DNA from 2 places in the Vibrio sp. TAP-3B genome. Region 1 is predicted to be linked to the other one. Evidence: riboswitches for the same ligand, from Rfam matches in the RefSeq annotation. Region 1 holds a riboswitch; the other holds the start of a gene.

Region 1 (9,967 bases):
GTTAAAAAAGCGGGTGCAGATAGCGCTGTGATCACAGCACTAGATTCTATTTGTTGGCTGCTGAATGTCCGTGGTTTGGATGTATCACGCCTGCCTGTATTACTTTCACATGCGATTCTGCATGCCGACTCAACCGTTGAATACTTCCTCGACCCTGCTCGCCTACCTGCTGAGTTTGATGCGCATGTCGGTGCCGGTGTGACCGTTCATCACCCAGAAGCACTTCAATCTCGCCTTGAAGCCATGACAGATAAAAAGGTATTAGTTGATCCTGCAATCAGTAACGCTTGGTGTAAGCTGGTACTACAAAACTCTGGTGCGTCCGTGATTGCAGCAGCAGATCCATGTCTGATGCCAAAAGCGGCGAAGAACGCAGTTGAAATTGCGGGTATGAAGGCGTGTCATATCCGCGATGGCGTGGCGATGAGCAAGTTCCTATGTTGGTTAGATGCGGAAGTTGCTGCTGGCAACCTGCATGACGAAGCGACATTGGCAGACAAACTGGAAGCCTTTCGTAGCGAAGACCCTACGCTAATGGATCTCAGCTTCGATACCATTTCAGCGGCAGGCGGGAACGCGGCCATGTGTCACTACAATCACGAGAACCAACCTGAACCTGGTAAGTTAGCACTGAACACGCTTTACCTTGTGGACTCAGGCGGTCAGTACCTCGATGGCACCACAGATATCACGCGTACTATCGCGATTGGTCAACCTTCTGCAGAAATGCAGAAGCAATTTACGTTGGCGCTGAAAGGTCATATTGGCGTGGCTCGAGCTCGCTTCCCGAAAGGCACTCGTGGTTATCAAATCGATACGCTTGCTCGCCAACACTTATGGGCAGAAGGTTATGATTACGATCACGGCACGGGCCACGGTGTGGGCCACTTCCTAAGTGTGCATGAAGGCCCAGCAAGCATTTCGAAGAAGCAAATTGATGTGCCTCTATTAGAAGGCATGGTGCTATCAAACGAGCCAGGTTACTACCGTGCAGACGCGTTTGGTATTCGTATCGAGAATCTGGAACTTGTTGTTGAAACACCAACTAAAGGTGACTTCCCTGTTCTGTCATTTGAGTCGCTAACACGCTGCCCAATCGACAAGCGCAACATCAATGTTGATATGCTTACTCGGCCTGAACTCGCTTGGCTGAATGATTACCATCAGAAAGTATGGGATGAGATCAACCCGCTAGTTGAAGGTGATGTGAAAGAGTGGCTTCGTCAAGCAACGTTACCTATAGCACACAGCTAGAAGATAGAAAAAGTAGAGGGTTGATGTTTTGCATCAACCCTCTTTTTTTGCCTATGTTTCACGTGAAACATAACGATGACCAGTGGCTTTCTTTGTTACTTAACCAGAATACGCCGAGTGCCAATCTCGCCATACAGGGTCAAACCCTTTCGCCCGGATCATATCTTCTACTGAACCCGCACTTCGCTCGTCGCTGATTTCAAACTGCTCGAGAGCGACTTCTTCCGTAGCATAACCTCCTGGTTGGGTTTTCGATGCGGCAGACATGCTCGTGATGCCTAACGGTAAAACATTGTCTCGGAACGTTGCTGACTCACGAGTGGATAAAGACAACTCGACTTCTGGATTCAGCAAGCGATATGCGCAAATCAATTGCACCAATTGCTTATCGGTCATTACCGACTTTGGCTGTAATACATTGGCAGAGCTCGAACCTTCACAAGGTCGTAAACGCGGAAAGGAAATCGAGTATCGTGTTTGCCAGTATGTATGCTCTAGGTAATTGAGGTGTGCCGCAACATAAAAACAGTCCGTTCGCCACTCTTCCAAACCAATCAGAGCACCAATACCAATTTTATCAATTCCGGCTCTTGCTAACCTATCGGGCGTTTCTAAGCGATAGCGAAAATTCGTTTTATTACCGCGAAGGTGATGCTGCGCGTAGGTTGATGGATGGTAAGTTTCTTGATACACCATCACCGCGTCCAACCCCAAGCTCTTCAGCTCGGCGTAGTTATCTTGATCTAAAGGCTGAACTTCCATGGCTAAATAATTGAACCGCTGCTTAATCAAAGGCAACATCTCACGAAAGTAGTTCATCCCTACTTTGGTTTCATGCTCTCCTGTGACCAACAATACGCTGTCGAATTTCATACGCTTAATGGCTTCCACTTCAGCGGCAACTTCATCTTTATTCAACGTCCTACGCTTGATGCGGTTTTCCATTGAAAAGCCGCAATAGGTACACGCATTCGCACACACGTTAGAAAGGTACAACGGTATATAAAGCGACATCGTATTACCAAAGCGCTTACGTGTTAGCGCGTAAGATTGTTGTGCCATCTGCTCCAGATAAGGCTCTGCCGCTGGTGAGATCAACGCTTTGAAATCTTCCAAGTCACGTCTAGTTTTACTTAATGCTCGCTCCACATCTTGGGCCGTTTTCGCATAGATCGACATGGAAATGTCATCCCAATTAAGCTGCTTAAACCGTTCATAAAAACTCATGTTATGACTCCACCATTACAGCTCATCCAGAAATGAGGTCAAAGGACTCGACGCCACAGCATGAGAAACCTTGCCAGCAAGTCCCGCTTCATAAGCTAAACGGCCCGACTCAACGGCCAACTTAAATGCCTTCGCCATCGCCACGGGATTGCTCGACGCTGCAATAGCGGTATTCACTAGGACGGCATCGGCGCCCATTTCCATCGCACGCGCCGCATGAGAAGGCGCGCCAATCCCTGCATCCACAACCACTGGAACGTTGGCTTGATCGATAATGATTTCAAGAAAGTCGTGCGATGCGATCCCTTTGTTAGAGCCGATCGGCGCACCTAATGGCATCACAGCCGCACAGCCTACTTCTTCTAAACGCTTACACAAAACAGGGTCCGCATGGCAGTATGGAAGAACAATAAAACCATCACGTACCAACCGCTCAGCGGCTGCAAGTGTCTCAATTGGATCGGGCATCAAGTACTTCGGATCTGGGTGAATTTCCAGTTTTAACCAGTTAGTACCTAACGCTTCTCGCGCTAGTTGTGCAGCAAATACGGCATCTTTAACATTCTTTGCACCCGAAGTGTTCGGCAATAAGTTCACACCCGCTTGTACTAACGGCAGCAAAATATCGTCTTGTTGGTCGTTCACATTTACACGCTTCAACGCCATAGTTGCAAGTTGAGAACCCGACACTTGAATCGCTTCAGCCATTAATCGGCTGTTGGCAAACTTGCCTGTTCCAGTGAACAGTCTTGATTCGAATTGTTTATCACCAATTTTAAGCATCGACGTTAACCCCCTGCGATTGCTTGAAACAAAGAGAGGCTATCTCCCTCGGAAAGGTCTGTGCTCGCCCATTCACTGCGCGGTATCACATAGTTATTAATAGCGAACACACAGCCTATTTCTGGCAGAGAAAATCGCACAATGATCTGCTGTAAGTTCACTCCAACTTCCACTTTGTGTCGCTGTTCATTGATGGTAATCGTCATGTGCTGATTGTCCGCACCTTGAGATGAATTTAGTATTGAATTGTTAGATTTAGATAATGTCATTGCTTTCGACTCTCTATGCTCTGACTTGTATTACTCGTGGCTAGCTCTGTCCACAAACCTGACATTGACGGTCCTTACCTATCGCTAAGTGATTCCAGCTCATCAGTAGACCATCAAAAATATGTAACTGATTCGTCGATACATGGAATGCCCCAGTGGCCAGTTTTTGGATAGCCGCCATTGCTTGATAATTACCAAGCGTTCCAACGACCGGACCAATCACACCACGCTCACTGCACGTTTTAACCTGCTGAAGTTCGTCAAAAGGATATAAGCAACGGTAACAGCCTGAGTCTTTAGACTGATAATCAAACACTGCAAACTGACCTTGCCAACCAATAGCTGCAGCAGAAATGAGTGGCGTGCTTTGCTCAAAACACACTTGATTGATCAGCTGTCTCGTAGGCAGGTTATCGCAGCAATCCAATACTACATCCGCCAACATGACTTCGAGTTGTAGCGGTAATTTATCCAGTCGCTTAGCAATGGTACGCACTTGAACCATGGAATTGAGCGCAGCGAGTTGTTGTGCGGCTGCATCGACTTTGGCCATGCCAAAATCGTGCTCACGATAGATTACCTGCCGCTGTAGGTTACTGTTATCAACGTCATCGTCATCCACCAAAACCAACTTACCAACCCCAGCGCCGGCTAAATACAGACTCGCCGCGCTGCCAAGTCCACCACAACCGACTATCAGTACATGCGACTGGCCTAGCTGAACTTGACCCTTTTCACCCACCTCAGGTACAGCAATCTGACGCTGGTAACGCACAAATTCTTTATCTGTGGGCACTATCGTCTCCCGTCTTGAAGCTTTGATTCAACGAAGTTTCATCAACTGTGCGCTGTTCTTCTGTCATTAAATAAGCAAAGAAGTGAATCACTGATTGTGGAGACTTAGCCAAAGTAATCGCTCGCACGACGGCTAAACTCGACACTCCACATTGCCAAACTTGCGGCGCGTTGGATTGGTCAACACCACCAATAGCCACCGTCGGATAACCAAGCACTTCACTGCCGCTTTCATTACGGTAAGGAATACTATTAATCAACTTTTGGTACAGAGCTAAACGAATAAGCCCTTGTGGCTTTGAAGGCATTTGCTTTGTCGTCGTTGGAAAAATATGCCCGAGGGCAATATAGCTTGGATGGATTTGGACAATACGGAGCAACTCGTAATAACCATGGGTTGATAAGCCCAAGCGAATGCCAGCTTGGCTCAACTCGCTCAGGTTAGACTCTTCAATATCTTCCTGACCAAGATGGACACCAAACGCACCATACTTAATGGCTAGCTCCCAGTAATCGTTAATAAATACCTGCGCGTTGTACTGTTGCCCAAGTTCAATAGCACGCGCCACCTGTTGTTCTAAATCAGGTTGGTCTGGATTTTTGATACGCAGCTGAATGGTATTAATGCCTAATGGCAATAAACGTTCGACCCAAACAACATCATCAACAACCGGATAAAGTCCCAAACGGTTCCTGTTCAACGTTGGAAAACGTAGTTCGTGACCTTTTGTCGCCCAGCCGACTTGCATACCTAAACGCTCATCTTCAAAGACTGGGATTGGAAAATCGGAAAACTCACACGCCCAAGACTGTGAAACCATAGCTTCACCATCAATGGATGTTTCACGTGAAACATTGGTCATGGCACGAGCAAACGTCAGCGCATCCTCGATAGGAAAACCCAAGACTAACAATGTTAAGACCCAAGCCAAATGTAACTCAGGTTTAAAATAATGAGAGGAATCAAACGAACTAGAGAGCGCTCTCACCTCACCGTTGATCGGATGATGCCAGATATCGAGTTGTGCTTGTCGGCTCACCTGCCGATCATCAATACCGATGTAGACGTCTGGAGAGGCTTGTTTAAGGTATTCCTTAACGGACAGCGAGGAGCGATAATAAATTACATGTTCGCTATCATCATTCAAATGATCAGTACAGAGGTCGGTGCTTACGCTCTTAATTTGTTGGTCACAAATAAGCTGAATAGACTGAGTTGGGCTCACACCCAACTCAATCATTTCAATGCTAAAACCCTGCTCTTTCGCCAACAACAAGCACTGCTGAACTAACCCCGTTAATTCAATTAATGATGACGGAATAAGGATTTTCATCATTACTCGTCAACCTCTGCATGTGCGGCTGGATGATATAATTCAGAGCCAGTAGCTCGAAATTCTTCCGACTTTCTGCGCATTCCTTCCAGTGGATCATCTAACATTTTGATAGAAACCGCCTGATCCGCTGCCACTTGCTCGGTGTCTTTCGCGTACTCTCTTACCTCTTGCGAAATCTTCATCGAGCAGAACTTTGGTCCGCACATTGAACAAAAGTGGGCAACTTTGCCCGACTCTTGAGGCAAGGTTTCATCATGGAAAGCGCGAGCGGTTTCTGGGTCGAGTGACAAGTTGAATTGGTCTTCCCAACGGAACTCGAAGCGAGCTTTAGAAAGCGCGTTATCACGAACTTGTGCGCCAGGGTGTCCTTTCGCCAAATCAGCAGCGTGAGCAGCAAGCTTATAGGTGATCATGCCCGTTTTTACGTCTTCTTTATTTGGTAAGCCAAGGTGCTCTTTTGGGGTGACGTAACAAAGCATTGCACAGCCGTACCAACCAATCATGGCAGCGCCAATGCCTGAAGTAATATGGTCATAACCAGGAGCGACGTCTGTCGTCAGTGGACCAAGCGTGTAGAACGGCGCTTCATGGCAGTGCTCTAATTGTTCTTCCATGTTTTCTTTAATCATGTGCATTGGCACGTGCCCTGGCCCTTCAATAATGACCTGAACGTCGTATTTCCACGCTATCTTAGTCAACTCGCCAAGAGTACGAAGCTCAGCAAATTGCGCTTCGTCATTAGCATCGGCAACCGAACCAGGACGCAGACCATCACCGAGAGAAAGTGCCACATCATACTTGGCGCAGATTTCACAGATCTCTCGAAAATGGGTGTACAAGAAGCTTTCTTGGTGATGCGCTAAACACCATTTCGCGATAATAGAGCCGCCACGAGAGACGATGCCAGTAACACGTTTTGCTGTCATTGGTACATAGCGCAGTAGTAAGCCAGCATGGATAGTGAAGTAATCAACACCCTGCTCTGCTTGCTCAATCAAAGTGTCGCGCATCACTTCCCAGTTAAGGTTTTCTGCAACACCATTCACTTTCTCCAGTGCTTGGTACATAGGTACAGTGCCGATCGGAACCGGACTATTACGTAGAATCCATTCTCGAGTTTCATGAATATTGCGACCTGTTGAGAGATCCATGACAGTATCGCCACCCCAGCGTGTCGCCCACACTAACTTCTCAACCTCTTCTTCAATCGAAGAGGTCACCGATGAGTTACCGATATTGGCGTTTACTTTGACCAAGAAGTTGCGGCCAATGATCATTGGCTCTGACTCAGGATGGTTTATATTTGATGGGATAATTGCACGACCTTCAGCAACTTCTTGGCTAACAAACTCTGCAGTGATGTCTTTAGGTAGATTCGCTCCAAAGCTTTGACCCGGATGCTGTTGATTTAGCACTTCATCGCGGTATTGAGCACGCCCCATATTTTCGCGAAGGGCGATATATTCCATTTCAAGGGTAATAATGCCTTTACGAGCGTAATACAATTGGGTCACGCAATGACCATCTTTAGCACGTCGAATACGTGGTAGATTACCGTAACGCAGATCGTCTAGCGTTTCGTCTTCTAAGCGTTCCTTTGTGTACACCGAACTTACTTCATCAAGTAATTCAGTGTCACCGCGCTCTTCAATCCAGCTTTCTCTTAGCTTTGGTAAGCCACTATAAAGGTCAATATCGTAGTTCGGATCAGTATAAACACCTGACGTATCGTAGACTCGGACGGCTTCATTAGGCTCGAAAATAGGCGCTTCTTTTGTGCCACCAATCAAACTATCTGCTAGCGCTATTTCACGCATAGGTACACGAATATCTGGACGTGAACCTTCTACATATACTTTTGTGGAATTTGGGTACGGTTGTACCGAGAGTGTTTCAATGAACTGTTTTGCTTCTAGTCTCGCTTGTTTGCGACTCGACATAGCATTTTTCCTTGCTTTGTTATACTAGATAAAAAGTAATTGGATAAAAATGCTTGGCGGATAGATGCGACAAGAGGAGTCAAATTAAGGCTAAATAAAGCTTAAGTAATTTGCCTATAACAACATTCGACTATTTGATAGGTCAACCAGAAAGAACTCCGGTATAAATATCTTCTCTTGTTCCCTTCGCAGATTCTAATCTGATCAGGTTCAACGGATCCCGAATTAACGGTCTCAGCCTTATGGCACTCCGACAAGTGATATCAGTATATAAAAACGGCTTAGTGAAACCAAGCCGACCTGTTTAATTTTTAACTACTTTGCTAGCTGCGCATCAATAATTGGAAACCGATCCACGCGGCAGAGATGCTAAGCACCACATTTAATAAAATATTTAACCCCATCTTAAAAAATGCACCTTGCTGCATAAGTAAAACATTATCCATAGAAAAGGTAGAAAACGTCGTTAGTGCCCCTAAAAAACCCAAACCAATCACTTGTCGCCAAGGTTCTGTTGCCAACAGTTCATTATCGAAAGCAGCAATCAACAAGCCCATGATAAATGAACCGACCACATTAACGGTTAGCGTACCGTATGGAAAGCCACGCCCCAATAAAATGACACATAGTTCAGATATCAAGTAACGAGAACACGCACCGAAAGCACCACCCAGTGCAATAAAACCAAGAATGGAAAGTTGTCCCATAATTCCCCCAAAGCTTTGATGACGATATTGTAACCAAAACTAAAGCGATATTGATGGTAAAATCTTAGAATTTAGCAATGTATTGCATTTAAAACTCCTCAGCATTTAAAAAATTACAGGAGTCACTTTGCTTCAAGTTCAATACATGATGGTGATAGGTAACCGATGAGCTTTAACTAACAGGGATTCAACAACATTCAATTCAAAGAGAGTAAATAAAACCACTTTGTAAATTTTACAGCACTCTGGGGAAAAACCGATGTCTTACAGAATTGTTGCATCCTATCATTGATACCACCCCGTTCATTCAAGCAGATCATCATTAAAGCTCTTCGACTATCCTTACTTATAAACGAATGTTTGAGATTAACCGCATACTGTCAGGGCTAAAAAGAGACTAGACCATGTAGGTGAATTGTTATGGGCTTAGCCGTATCGACGTGAGCAAAAAGAAAAGTCAGCATAAAATGAGCTTGCTGGCTTTCACCTACTACCAAGACGTCCATTCTTACAATTTAACTCACTAAATTTTTTAACGGAAGCAGAACTCTGTGGTTCAAGCTTTCTTGAAGAAGAATTAGGCCCACCCTTTGCGCTGAACGAGAAATTTGATAAAGCAGTAATTCTCTATTCACAAGATGTATTGGCGAGGCCATAGTTGTGCCTTGGGTCGACAAAGCATCATGAGTGAGCAATCTAAAGCAAATATAAAAGATAACAGCAAGGGCCATCATACTGTTATGATAATGGATGATACTGGTTTGGAGTTGGCGGCGACAGCACATCGAGCGAACCAAAGCTCATTGGTTTATATTGAATATTATTGGAAGGTTGTGCGGCATGAAATCGCTTTCTAGAATGTACTCACTGCTCGTATTGCCAAACTGGTTCGAGAAATTGAGAGACCTAAACAGTTAATTCTTAAATACATCTACTATTTTCATGTATTAGCAATTTTTAAAGTAAAGAAACGAAAAAACCGCTGTAAGAACAGCGGTTTTTCATTAAAAGTGGCGGAGAGATAGGGATTTGAACCCTAGATACGCTATTAACGTATGCCGGTTTTCAAGACCGGTGCTTTCAACCACTCAGCCATCTCTCCACAAATTGTTACTAAAACTTAGTCTTATTTATCATGCTAAATTTTAGTTTTGCTTTCAGAGGCACCTTAATATTAAGGTAAATCCAAAAGCGATAAATAAAGCCTGGCGATGTCCTACTCTCACATGGGGAAACCCCACACTACCATCGGCGCTATTTCGTTTCACTTCTGAGTTCGGCATGGAAGTCAGGTGGGGCCAAAACGCTATGGTCGCCAAGCAAATTCTTTTTTAACTACCGCCAACGCGATAATTAATAATCTGGAAAGCTGTTTCAGTTCTTAACACAATCAAGTTTTCTTGTATTGAGCCCATCAAAACCCCTTGGGTGTTGTATGGTTAAGCCTCACGGGCAATTAGTACAGGTTAGCTCAATGCCTCGCAGCACTTACACACCCTGCCTATCAACGTCGTAGTCTACGACAACCCTTTAGGATACTTAAAGTATCAGGGAGAACTCATCTCAAGGCTCGCTTCCCGCTTAGATGCTTTCAGCGGTTATCGATCCCGAACTTAGCTACCGGGCAATGCGTCTGGCGACACAACCCGAACACC
Region 2 (9,967 bases), on a different replicon from region 1:
GCGCCAAGATTAAACAAGTTAATCTCGATTGGTCACTCAGTTCATTGAAACCGTATTTGAAGCCCCTCTTTATTTAAGAGAAGTTTCTAATTTGATTATCATCAACGAGTGCCCACACAGATTGATAGGTCTATATTGTTAAAGAGCGTGCTTCGTAAGATTTACTCTCGAAGCGGAGGCGTATTCTAATGAACTAAACCTTGGTGTCAAACACTTTTGTGAATTAATTTTAGAATCTTTTTACACCTCATTTGCCAACCGCTTTTGCGTTTCCGCTTTGCCCTGACAACGGAGGCGAATTATAGGGAGATGATTTTTCTTGGCAACCCTTTTTTAGAAAAAAATTAAAAAAAGAACGTTGAGCGGTTAAATATTATCCAAGCGCTTGTTTTTAGTACTAATTTGTTAAGTTTAAGTAGCAAATTGACGATCAATATGTATCTAACCAAGCTTCTTCAAAGCTATTAATATCAAGCGTGAGTAATTTATTCGCTTCAATTTCCTCTATTGCTTCTAATTCTTGGTTTACGCTACTTATCGTTAATGTGTTGTTATCTAGTTCGAACACTTGACGTTGTGTGGTGTAGTAGAACTTCAGTATGGTTAATGCTTTAACGTCATTTTCACTTGCTGCCGTTTTAATGTTCTTGAGTTTACGAAAGATCTTATTATGCAGTTGCTTTAACTTCCATACGTACCATACTTCTTCCATATAAGGTCGAGTTTTAAATTGATTGAGTAAAGACAGAGATGTGGCAAAAGCGAGGATGACACCAATTAAGTTCCAATGAAAATTACCCGTCGATTGATCCTGCACGACATCAGTATTACCAAAGAGGGAAATTAACAAGGTACTGAATGCGAGCGAAGAGATCGCAAGCAAAGCAACAAAACCACCAATGACAAGGTTAACTTTCTTTCTGTAGACTTCTTTGTTTATTTTTTTAATTTCCATATACCCCTCCTAACAGGTTGCCTCTATTTTAACGGGCAGGTCCCACATCACAATCGATGCTTTGTAAGTAATTTCACATTTGCTATTAAACTCGCATCCCTTCCCTGCTTGGGTATATACTCCCGCGCATTCACTCTTCATATATAGAGGTTAAATTCATGCGCTCTTTTGTTTTACGAGCTCGCGCCGCCCCAACCACGAGCAAAGCACTACTCGAAGGGGTGGGTAACGAAGCGCATACTGAGATCCTTGCTCACACCATGATGAATACCATGTTTGTGGCTCAATCACACCGTGAAGATGTGGTTGTACATTTGGTTCTTGAGAGCACCAAGGATTACTCACGTACGATAACCATTCACTCAAATGACATCACTAATATTGGTGGTTTCCACGAATCAACGCTGGTTGCAACCGTCGCTCGCGCTTTGGATGCATCTGTTGGTATGGGTAAAGAAGAGCTGCGTAAAGTTGAGCCTGGTATTACGGTTCGTACAATAAGCTTCGAACGCTTGGTTCAAGAACTGGCCGAAGACCACCAGCTATATATGTTGGACAAGAAAGGGGAATTCGTTCGCGACGCAGAAATTGCCACGAATCCATGTTTTTTGCTCACCGACCACATTCCTATGCCGAAAAAATCATTCAACAGCTTGAAGCGTCTTGGCACAGAGAAAATCAGCCTTGGTCCTAAGATGCTATTTGCTTCTCAGTGTGTGGTGTTGATCCACAATGAATTGGACATTCGCGAATTCTAGTTTTTCACGTGTAAGTCATTAGGTAATGAAAGAGGGTCCAATGAACCCTCTTTTGTAGTATCTGTGTTTCTGAACGCGGCTTATTTGCCACCAATACTCAATCGAGCAAAACGCACCTCTGGTGCGAAGAACGTGTGACTATCATTAATAAGTTGACTATCCCCTACCGCTTCCACTTCTTGCAACATTTTGTAGAAGTTACCCGCAACAGTGATTCCACGCACAGGTTGAACACGCTGGCCATCTCGGCACAAAAAGCCACTTGCACCAAATGAGAAGTCACCACTGACTGCGTCTGCACCAGAGTGAACACCTTGCAGCTCAACCAGCTCTAGGTATTCACCTGCTTTGACTTCTGACGCACTACTGTGACCTGTCGCAATCACTTTATGATTTGCTGATACGTCTAGGCTCGATTTCGCACCGCGAGATGCACTTGCCGTTGATGCTGCACCTAAGTAACTTGCTGTTTGACTGTTATGTAAAAGCGTATTTAACCGACCATTGGCAATCAGCACGTTGTCTTGAGTTGCAAAACCTTCACTATCAAAACCCACAATTGCCATGCCATTGGGCATGTAGGCCGCATCGGTAAAAGAAATCAGTTCACTCGCAACATTTTGACCAAGCTTGTCACCTAGTGGAGTGACGCCTTTCACTGCACTCACACCAGAAAAAGCACTGCCGAAAGCACCGAATAGGCTGCTTAGCGCATTAATGTGGAAAATTGCTGGGTAATTACCTGTTGCCACTGGTGCGCCATCAAGCAGATCACGCGCTAGATTGTAACCGGCTTCGATACAGTAAGCTGAATTCAACTCATCGAAACAACGTCCTACTGACATTTTACCTGCCATCGATTGTTTGCCATTTTTCTCCAACAAAGTGTAAGCGTAACAGTGAAACGAACGTTCGAAGTGCTGGCATAACGTGCCTTGTGTGTTAGCAATGATCAGCTGAGTTTCACCGTCACTGTAACCATTGTATGGCGAGCTTGAAGCGTGAGGTAAAGCCACTACCCCTTGCTCAAGTGCCAACGACAGTTCGATTTTCTCATCCACTGACGCTGTATCTTCTTGCGCAATCTCAGCCACATCGGTAGTGATTTTACTGTTAACGCAACTGATGGCTTGATGTTCATCTTGCTTCGAAAAACGCGCACTTTGCAAAGCGTTCATCAGCATCAAATCTAAGCTTGGTTGCTCTAATGATTCAGAGTAACTGGTCGCCACGCGGGCATCTTTCACGACTCGAACACCCAGCACTTGGCTTGAGCTAACTTTGTACTCGTCTAACTGACCTTGGTTTGCTTTCAGAGAAAAGCTGCTGTTGCGATTAACAATCACATCCGCTTCTGCCCCTTGGCGTTGGGCTTCTGACAGGACGTAATCAACCGTCTTAAGAAGTTGTTGTTCTTGGCTCATTAGCGACCACCTCCCACCAGAATATTATCTACTTTCAGCGTTGGCTGACCGACTGCCGTTGGTACCGCGCCACTGACTGAACCACACATACCAGCGGCAAGCGCCATGTCTTTACCCACCATGCTGATTTCTTTCAACACTTTTGGCCCAGTACTAATAAGGGTGGCGGTTTTCAGAGGTTTGGTGATTTTGCCATTTTCAACCAAGTAGGCTTCACGGACGGCAAAATTGAACTCCCCCGTCCCCGGCTGAACCGAACCGCCGCCCATCTTCTTCGCGTAGATACCACGTTCGATGCCTGCAAGCATGTCATCTAATGAATGCTCGCCTTCTTCAATAAAGGTGTTACGCATCCGCGAAGTAGGCGCGAATTTATAGTTTTGGCGACGGCCAGAACCCGTTGGCGCATAACCCGTTTTCATCCCACCCATTTTGTCGACCATAAAGCTGGTTAGCTGACCATCTTTGATCAACTGAGTGCGCTGTGTTGGCAGACCTTCATCATCAATATGGATTGAGCCCCACTCGTTGGTCATGGTGCCATCATCCACTGCGCTGACAGCGGTATGCGCAATCATGTCTCCCATTTTGTCATGGAAAACAGAGGCTTTCTTCGCAACCGAAGTGGTTTCTAGCAAGTGACCACACGCTTCGTGGAAAATAACGCCGCCAAAGCCGTGACCAATCACCACGGGCATTTCACCGGATGGGCACGCATCTGCACTGAGTTTAACAAGTGCTTGTTGAGCGATGGTTTGACCCAGCTCTCTCGCATCGAGTTGCTCGCTGAACTCCCAACCGGCGAGTGCGCCAGGTCCTTCCATACCGGAAGATTGCTCATTACCTTTTTGCGCCACAGTATTCCCAGCGACACGAATGTAGTGACGAGTATCATCAACATGTAACCCTTCTGAATTGAAGATGGTTACCTGCTGCTCTCTTTGTAACACGCTACCAATGAACTGACTGATGTACTCACTTTCGGCACGCGTGGCGTGATCAACTTGCAAAAGAAAAGCAATTTTGGAATCGAGGTTTGCATCTTTACTCAGTGGCAAACGAGAACCGTGCAGAACAGGGTAGCGGGTCAAATTCAAAGAACCCGCTGATGCGATTTGATCACGCTTGTCTTTGGCTGCAAGCAATGAGGTTACACGTTTTAACTCCGCTTCGTCCGTGCTGTTGGTGTAACCGTAAAGTACTTTATGGCCGAAGAAGAGACGAATCCCGATACCAAAATCGATACCCGAATTCACCTTATCCACCTCTCCAGAGGCAATCTGGACGGTGTTGGTTTGATGATGTTCAACGAATAGTTCAGCGAAATCAGCCCCTAAAAAGAGAGCATGATCGATCACTGACTTCGCTGTTACCGAATTAAGCATGAAGTCTCCTTGCTCATAAATCGTTTTAACCTTCCTAAGTAACCCTTTAATACTAAGCTACGTTAGCAACGCGTTTAATTTCAACATTCTTTAATCTTGTTCTATGTTAACCCTGTTAGATAAGAGCACTATTGATTAGTAAATATTCCCGTTTCAGCACACTTCGCAGAGAGTTTCTAAGATGCTTGGCTTAGCGAGAAGGCCTTAGGTTGTAGATACAGCAACGATATACAAGGTTACTCTACCACTCACTTCGCATAAATGAACTCTCAATAACTGTGGCCATTAAAAAACGTACCCCTGAAGTAATTGTACTGTTATCATCATAGCGAGATAGTCGGGGAGCCAATACAGAGTCTGCATTGGCTGAGATCGAAATTCGAGACCCGTAGAACCTGATTCAGTTAGCACTGGCGTAGGGAACTATTAATACTTTGCCACTAGCCGAACCATAACGGCTAACCTTTGCGAATCGATCTCCGATCTTTCCCAGCCTAGGCCAAAGTCAGTTCCTGTACGTCTTGTAATAGGAGCGACCATGGCGCAATCAATACAGCGACACTCACACACAACTACTTCATCATCCCCCCCAGTCGTACTGACGATCGCAGGATCTGACAGCGGCGGCGGCGCAGGTATTCAAGCAGACATCAAAGCCATGTCTGCTACGGGCAGTTTCGCGTGCTCCGTTATTACCGCCATTACATCACAAAACACGCAGGGCGTGTCCGCCATTTTCCCGATCCCACTTGACCACGTTGAAAGCCAACTCGACGCCGTATTCACCGATCTCAATATCGTTGCGGTAAAAATCGGCATGCTAGCCGACGCCAACATCATTAACGTGGTTGCGAATAAGATTAAACAATATCAGCCAATGCGACTGGTTATTGATCCGGTCATGGTCGCCACCAGCGGTGACTTACTGCTGGAACAAGCGGCAATCAGTACATTAAAAGAAACGCTGATTCCTCTGGCAGACATCATCACTCCAAACTTACCTGAAGGTGCTGCGCTGACGGGCAAGCCCATTCCTCACTCTGAAGCAGAAATGAACGACATGATCGCTGACTTACGGGCTCTGGGCGCAAAAGCTGTGCTACTAAAAGGAGGGCATTTAGAAAAAGATGAAAACAGCAACGACCTTTTGATAATGCAAGATTCGTCAGAATTACTCAGCGCAAAGCGTTTCCCAACCCAAAACACTCACGGTACGGGCTGTACGCTCTCTTCCGCGATCGCTTCATATCTTGCTCAAGGTAACAACCTACACAAGGCCGTACATTTAAGTAAGCAATATATCTCTCAAGCCATTGCCCACGCCGATGAACTGGACGTCGGTAAAGGTCACGGCCCGGTCCATCATTTCTTTGCTGGTCACACCTATGGGCACTAAAGCAATTGGCATTGTACTTACCAATGCTTACCTGCGATACAACGATAGCCAAACGCCGACTCTAGCAAAGGTAAACATGACCATCCCTACAGGGCAATGGACCGTATTACTTGGCCGAAGTGGTTGTGGCAAAACCACTCTCTTACGCTACCTCGCGGGCTTGTTAAATGACAAAGTCGAATGGCAAGGTGGACTGACTAGCGTGGATAATGCTTGGTTAACGGATAGCTTTGCCTTGCATAACCGAATCGCGTACATGGCACAGCAAGATTTACTTTTGCCATGGCTGAATGTGTTAGACAACGTCTGTCTGAGTTCGCGCTTTTCTCATTCAAAAGTTCATTCCGAAACGAAGAAGCCAGATCAAGAGAAACAACGGGCTTTTACGTTATTGGAACAAGTAGGACTGGCCGACTACACACACACAAAACCCGCTCAGCTATCGGGAGGAATGCGCCAGCGCGTCGCCCTTGCTCGCACCTTGATGCAAGACAAGCCGCTAGTGTTAATGGACGAGCCTTTTTCAGCATTGGATGCTGTGACTCGCCATAAACTGCAAGCCTTATCTGCCGAACTGCTTAAAGGTAAAACCGTGGTGTTGATTACGCACGATCCACAAGAAGCGGTGCGATTGGCACACCAACTCTATGTATTGCAAGGCACGCCTGCTCAAGCGCAGCACCTTGATGTGCCTGATTCACAACCACCTCGCCTACTTGATGGAAAATGCGCAACATTACAGCAAGCGATTTTGGATCAGTTGGAGAAAGACTATGAGTGACATGACTCAGTACAACTCCGTTTCAGCGCGTATTCGTAAAAAGGAACGTGTCACCCACCCTGCGTTGCGCCTAGTGATCAGCACGGTGGTGATTTTCAGTCTATGGCAATTGGTTGTCGTTATCTTCGAATTGCCAAACTTCATCTTGCCATCACCGGTTGATGTGCTGGATAGGCTGGTCACTCGCTACGATATCCTACTCAAACACACTTGGGTAACGGCGCAAGAAATCTTGCTCGGTCTCGCTCTCGGTTTATCAATGGGCTTGCTGTTCGCCCTGCAAATGTTGATGTTTGAACCATTTAAACGTTGGCTACTGCCGATTCTCATCGCTAGCCAAGCCATTCCAGTATTTGCTATCGCGCCCGTGTTGATGCTTTGGCTCGGCTATGGCATCGCCTCTAAAGTGGTGATGGCGGCCATCATCATCTTTTTCCCTGTGACGACTTGTTGTTACGACGGACTGCGCAACACACCTACCGGCTATCTCGACCTCGCCAAAACCATGGGCGCTTCAAAGTGGCAATTACTGCGCCATATTCAGCTACCAGCCGCCCTGCCAACACTCGCCTCAGGCATTCGCGTTGCCGTGGTTATTGCACCAATTGGTGCCGTGGTAGGTGAATGGGTTGGCTCAAGTGAAGGCTTGGGCTATCTGATGCTGCAAGCCAACGCACGCATGGTTATCGATGAGATGTTTGCGGCGCTGTTTATTCTCGCCGCGCTGTCTATCGCACTTTATTTCATTACCGACAAATTATTGAAAAAAGCCATCCCCTGGGAAAATAAATAGAGAAATGAAAAAGGAAGAACTCGTGAATAAAAACAAACTCATGAACGCGGCTGCTCTGCTCGCTTCGATTATCTCAACTAACGTATTCGCAGCAGAAAAAGACATGACACTGATGCTGGATTGGTTCGTCAACCCAAACCATGGCCCTATCATTATCGCCAAAGAGCGTGGTTACTTTGAAGAACAAGGCTTGAAAGTGCACATTCAAGAACCCGCAGACCCAAGCACGCCACCTAAATTGGTCGCGGCAGGCAAAGTGGACATGGCTATCACATACCAGCCAAGTCTCACTATCGACGTTGCAGCAGGTTTGCCTTTGATTCGCTCAGCAACACTTATTGCAACGCCGCTGAATACCTTGATGGTGTTAGACAATGGTGAGCACGACAACCTTGGCGACCTTAAAGACAAAAAGATTGGTATCGCGATCGCAGGCAACGAAGAAGCAACCATTGCGACCATGTTAGCGCAAGAGAACGTGGCGTTTTCTGACGTGCAAATTATCAACGTGGGTTGGGCTTTGTCTTCATCGCTCGCCTCAGGGAAAGTGGACGCGATTTGGGGCGGCCTGCGTAACTTCGAAACCAATCAACTTGCCCTTGAAGGTTACAAAGCCAAAGCTTTCTTCCCTGAAGAATACGGCGTACCAACGTATGACGAACTGGTGTTTGTCGCAAACGCAAAAACCTACGACAAAAAAGCCATTAAAGCGTTTAACAAAGCGCTAGAGCAAGCGACCACTTATATCGTCAACCATCCCAACGCGTCTTGGCGAGAGTTTGTTGCTTACTCACCAGACACACTAGATAACGAACTCAACCAACGCGCTTGGAATGACACGTTAACACGTTTCGCGCTTCGCCCATCGGCTGTCGATCTAAAACGCTACGACGATTACGCCGAATTCATGTACTCACAAAAAATCATCGAAACGCGACCAAAAGCGAAAGATTACGTACCGAGCTTTAACTAATTACGAGGCAGCCCAATTATGAAATATCAAGATTTAATCGACGCTTGCCGCCAAGATTGGCAAGAATACACCGAGCATGCCTTCGTGCAGCAATTGGCTAAAGGCACACTGGCTCAGCCTTGTTTTCTGCATTACTTGAAGCAAGATTTCTTATTCCTAAAACAGTACGCGCGAGCTTATGCGCTGGCTATCTACAAAGCGCGTACTTTGGATGACATGCGCCGCGCACTACCAAGTGTGCATGCACTGCTTGATTCCGAAATTGCTCATCATGTGACCTACTGCGGTCAATGGGGTTTAACGGAATCGGATCTCGAAAACGAACCGGAAGATTTTGGTACGGTAGCTTACACCCGCTACGTGTTGGATGCCGGCATGACCGGTGATTTGGTTGACTTATACGCCGCGCTAGCACCGTGTTCTATTGGTTACGCCGTGATAGGCACAAGGCTGGTGAACGATAAAAACACGCTGCTCGAAGGCAATCCGTACGCCACTTGGATCAACTTGTATGGTGGTGAAGAATTCCAGTCTGGCGCAGCAGCAGGAGCCGAGCACTTTAACCAGCTACTGGCTGAAATCGACATCCACAGCCAACGCGGTCAAAACCTAATTCAGGTTTTCAAAACCGCAACCCGTATGGAAGTGGCGTTTTGGCAGCAAGGTCTGAACGCGCAATAAGGTTCATTGGAGAATCTCATGTTAATAGAACAAATCACCCAAGCATTAACCGCAGTACGTCAGCAAAAGCCACTGGTTGTGAACATTACCAACTACGTGGTGATGAACAACACCGCGAACGCTCTGTTGGCTATCGGTGCATCGCCGATCATGGCGCACTCAACACAAGAAATGGCAGAAATGATGTCGTTTTCTGGGGCACTCGTAATCAATATCGGCACTCTAGACAGTGCTTGGATTCCACGCATGAACCATGCCGTCGAGCAAGCGAACGCAAACGAAAAAGTCGTCATACTTGACCCTGTCGGTTGTGGCGCAAGCACTTTGCGTACCGAGACTTCTCGCGAGGTCGCTCGTCTAGCAAACAAGCTGATCATCCGTGGTAATGCGTCAGAAATCATTGCTCTTGCAGGCGAGCAAGCACAAAGCAAAGGCGTGGATGCGCTCGATAGCAGCGATGCCGCACTTAGCGCGGCACACTGCTTAGTGGCAGAATACGGAGCGAACGTCGTGATCTCCGGCGAGACCGACTATATCGTCACGAAAGAGCAAATCATTCAGCTTAACAACGGTCATGAAATGATGCCATATGTAACCGGCATGGGCTGTACGTTAACGGCTTTAACCGGCGCGTTTGCGGCAGTCGGTGACGAAATGGGTCTAGCCGCGGCAGCGGTGCTTGGCGTGGCGGGTGAAATTGCCGCTGAAAAAGCGCGTGGGCCAGGTAGCTTGCAAATGCATCTGTTGGATGAGCTTTACCAACTGGATGAAGATACACTGGCAAAGCGTCTTAAATTGCAAGTGCGATAAGCCGCTTCTCG

The links. Region 1 has a riboswitch for thiamine pyrophosphate ahead of thiC (phosphomethylpyrimidine synthase ThiC). Riboswitches for the same ligand answer to the same signal wherever they lie in the genome.
Region 2: another riboswitch for thiamine pyrophosphate. It lies ahead of thiD (bifunctional hydroxymethylpyrimidine kinase/phosphomethylpyrimidine kinase); the one in region 1 lies ahead of thiC (phosphomethylpyrimidine synthase ThiC).

What each region holds. Positions count from the first base shown of each region.
Region 1 is NZ_CM173495.1:2,358,216-2,368,182, forward strand. Features, by position in the region: gene AC3D28_RS11130 (aminopeptidase P family protein) at 1-1,254, shown strand, start outside; gene thiH (2-iminoacetate synthase ThiH) at 1,354-2,481, opposite strand; gene AC3D28_RS11140 (thiazole synthase) at 2,497-3,264, opposite strand; gene thiS (sulfur carrier protein ThiS) at 3,270-3,533, opposite strand; gene AC3D28_RS11150 (HesA/MoeB/ThiF family protein) at 3,574-4,329, opposite strand; gene AC3D28_RS11155 (thiamine phosphate synthase) at 4,316-5,665, opposite strand; gene thiC (phosphomethylpyrimidine synthase ThiC) at 5,665-7,605, opposite strand; TPP riboswitch at 7,770-7,868, opposite strand; gene crcB (fluoride efflux transporter CrcB) at 7,929-8,312, opposite strand; tRNA gene AC3D28_RS11170 (tRNA-Ser) at 9,324-9,414, opposite strand; rRNA gene rrf (5S ribosomal RNA) at 9,516-9,632, opposite strand; rRNA gene AC3D28_RS11180 (23S ribosomal RNA) at 9,748-9,967, opposite strand, start outside.
Region 2 is NZ_CM173496.1:720,385-730,351, reverse strand. Features, by position in the region: gene AC3D28_RS17750 (DUF3087 domain-containing protein) at 431-955, opposite strand; gene trmY (tRNA (pseudouridine(54)-N(1))-methyltransferase TrmY) at 1,114-1,713, shown strand; gene AC3D28_RS17740 (TldD/PmbA family protein) at 1,794-3,137, opposite strand; gene AC3D28_RS17735 (TldD/PmbA family protein) at 3,137-4,522, opposite strand; TPP riboswitch at 4,851-4,961, shown strand; gene thiD (bifunctional hydroxymethylpyrimidine kinase/phosphomethylpyrimidine kinase) at 5,061-5,918, shown strand; gene AC3D28_RS17725 (ABC transporter ATP-binding protein) at 5,908-6,699, shown strand; gene AC3D28_RS17720 (ABC transporter permease) at 6,692-7,492, shown strand; gene AC3D28_RS17715 (ABC transporter substrate-binding protein) at 7,515-8,465, shown strand; gene tenA (thiaminase II) at 8,484-9,146, shown strand; gene thiM (hydroxyethylthiazole kinase) at 9,165-9,956, shown strand.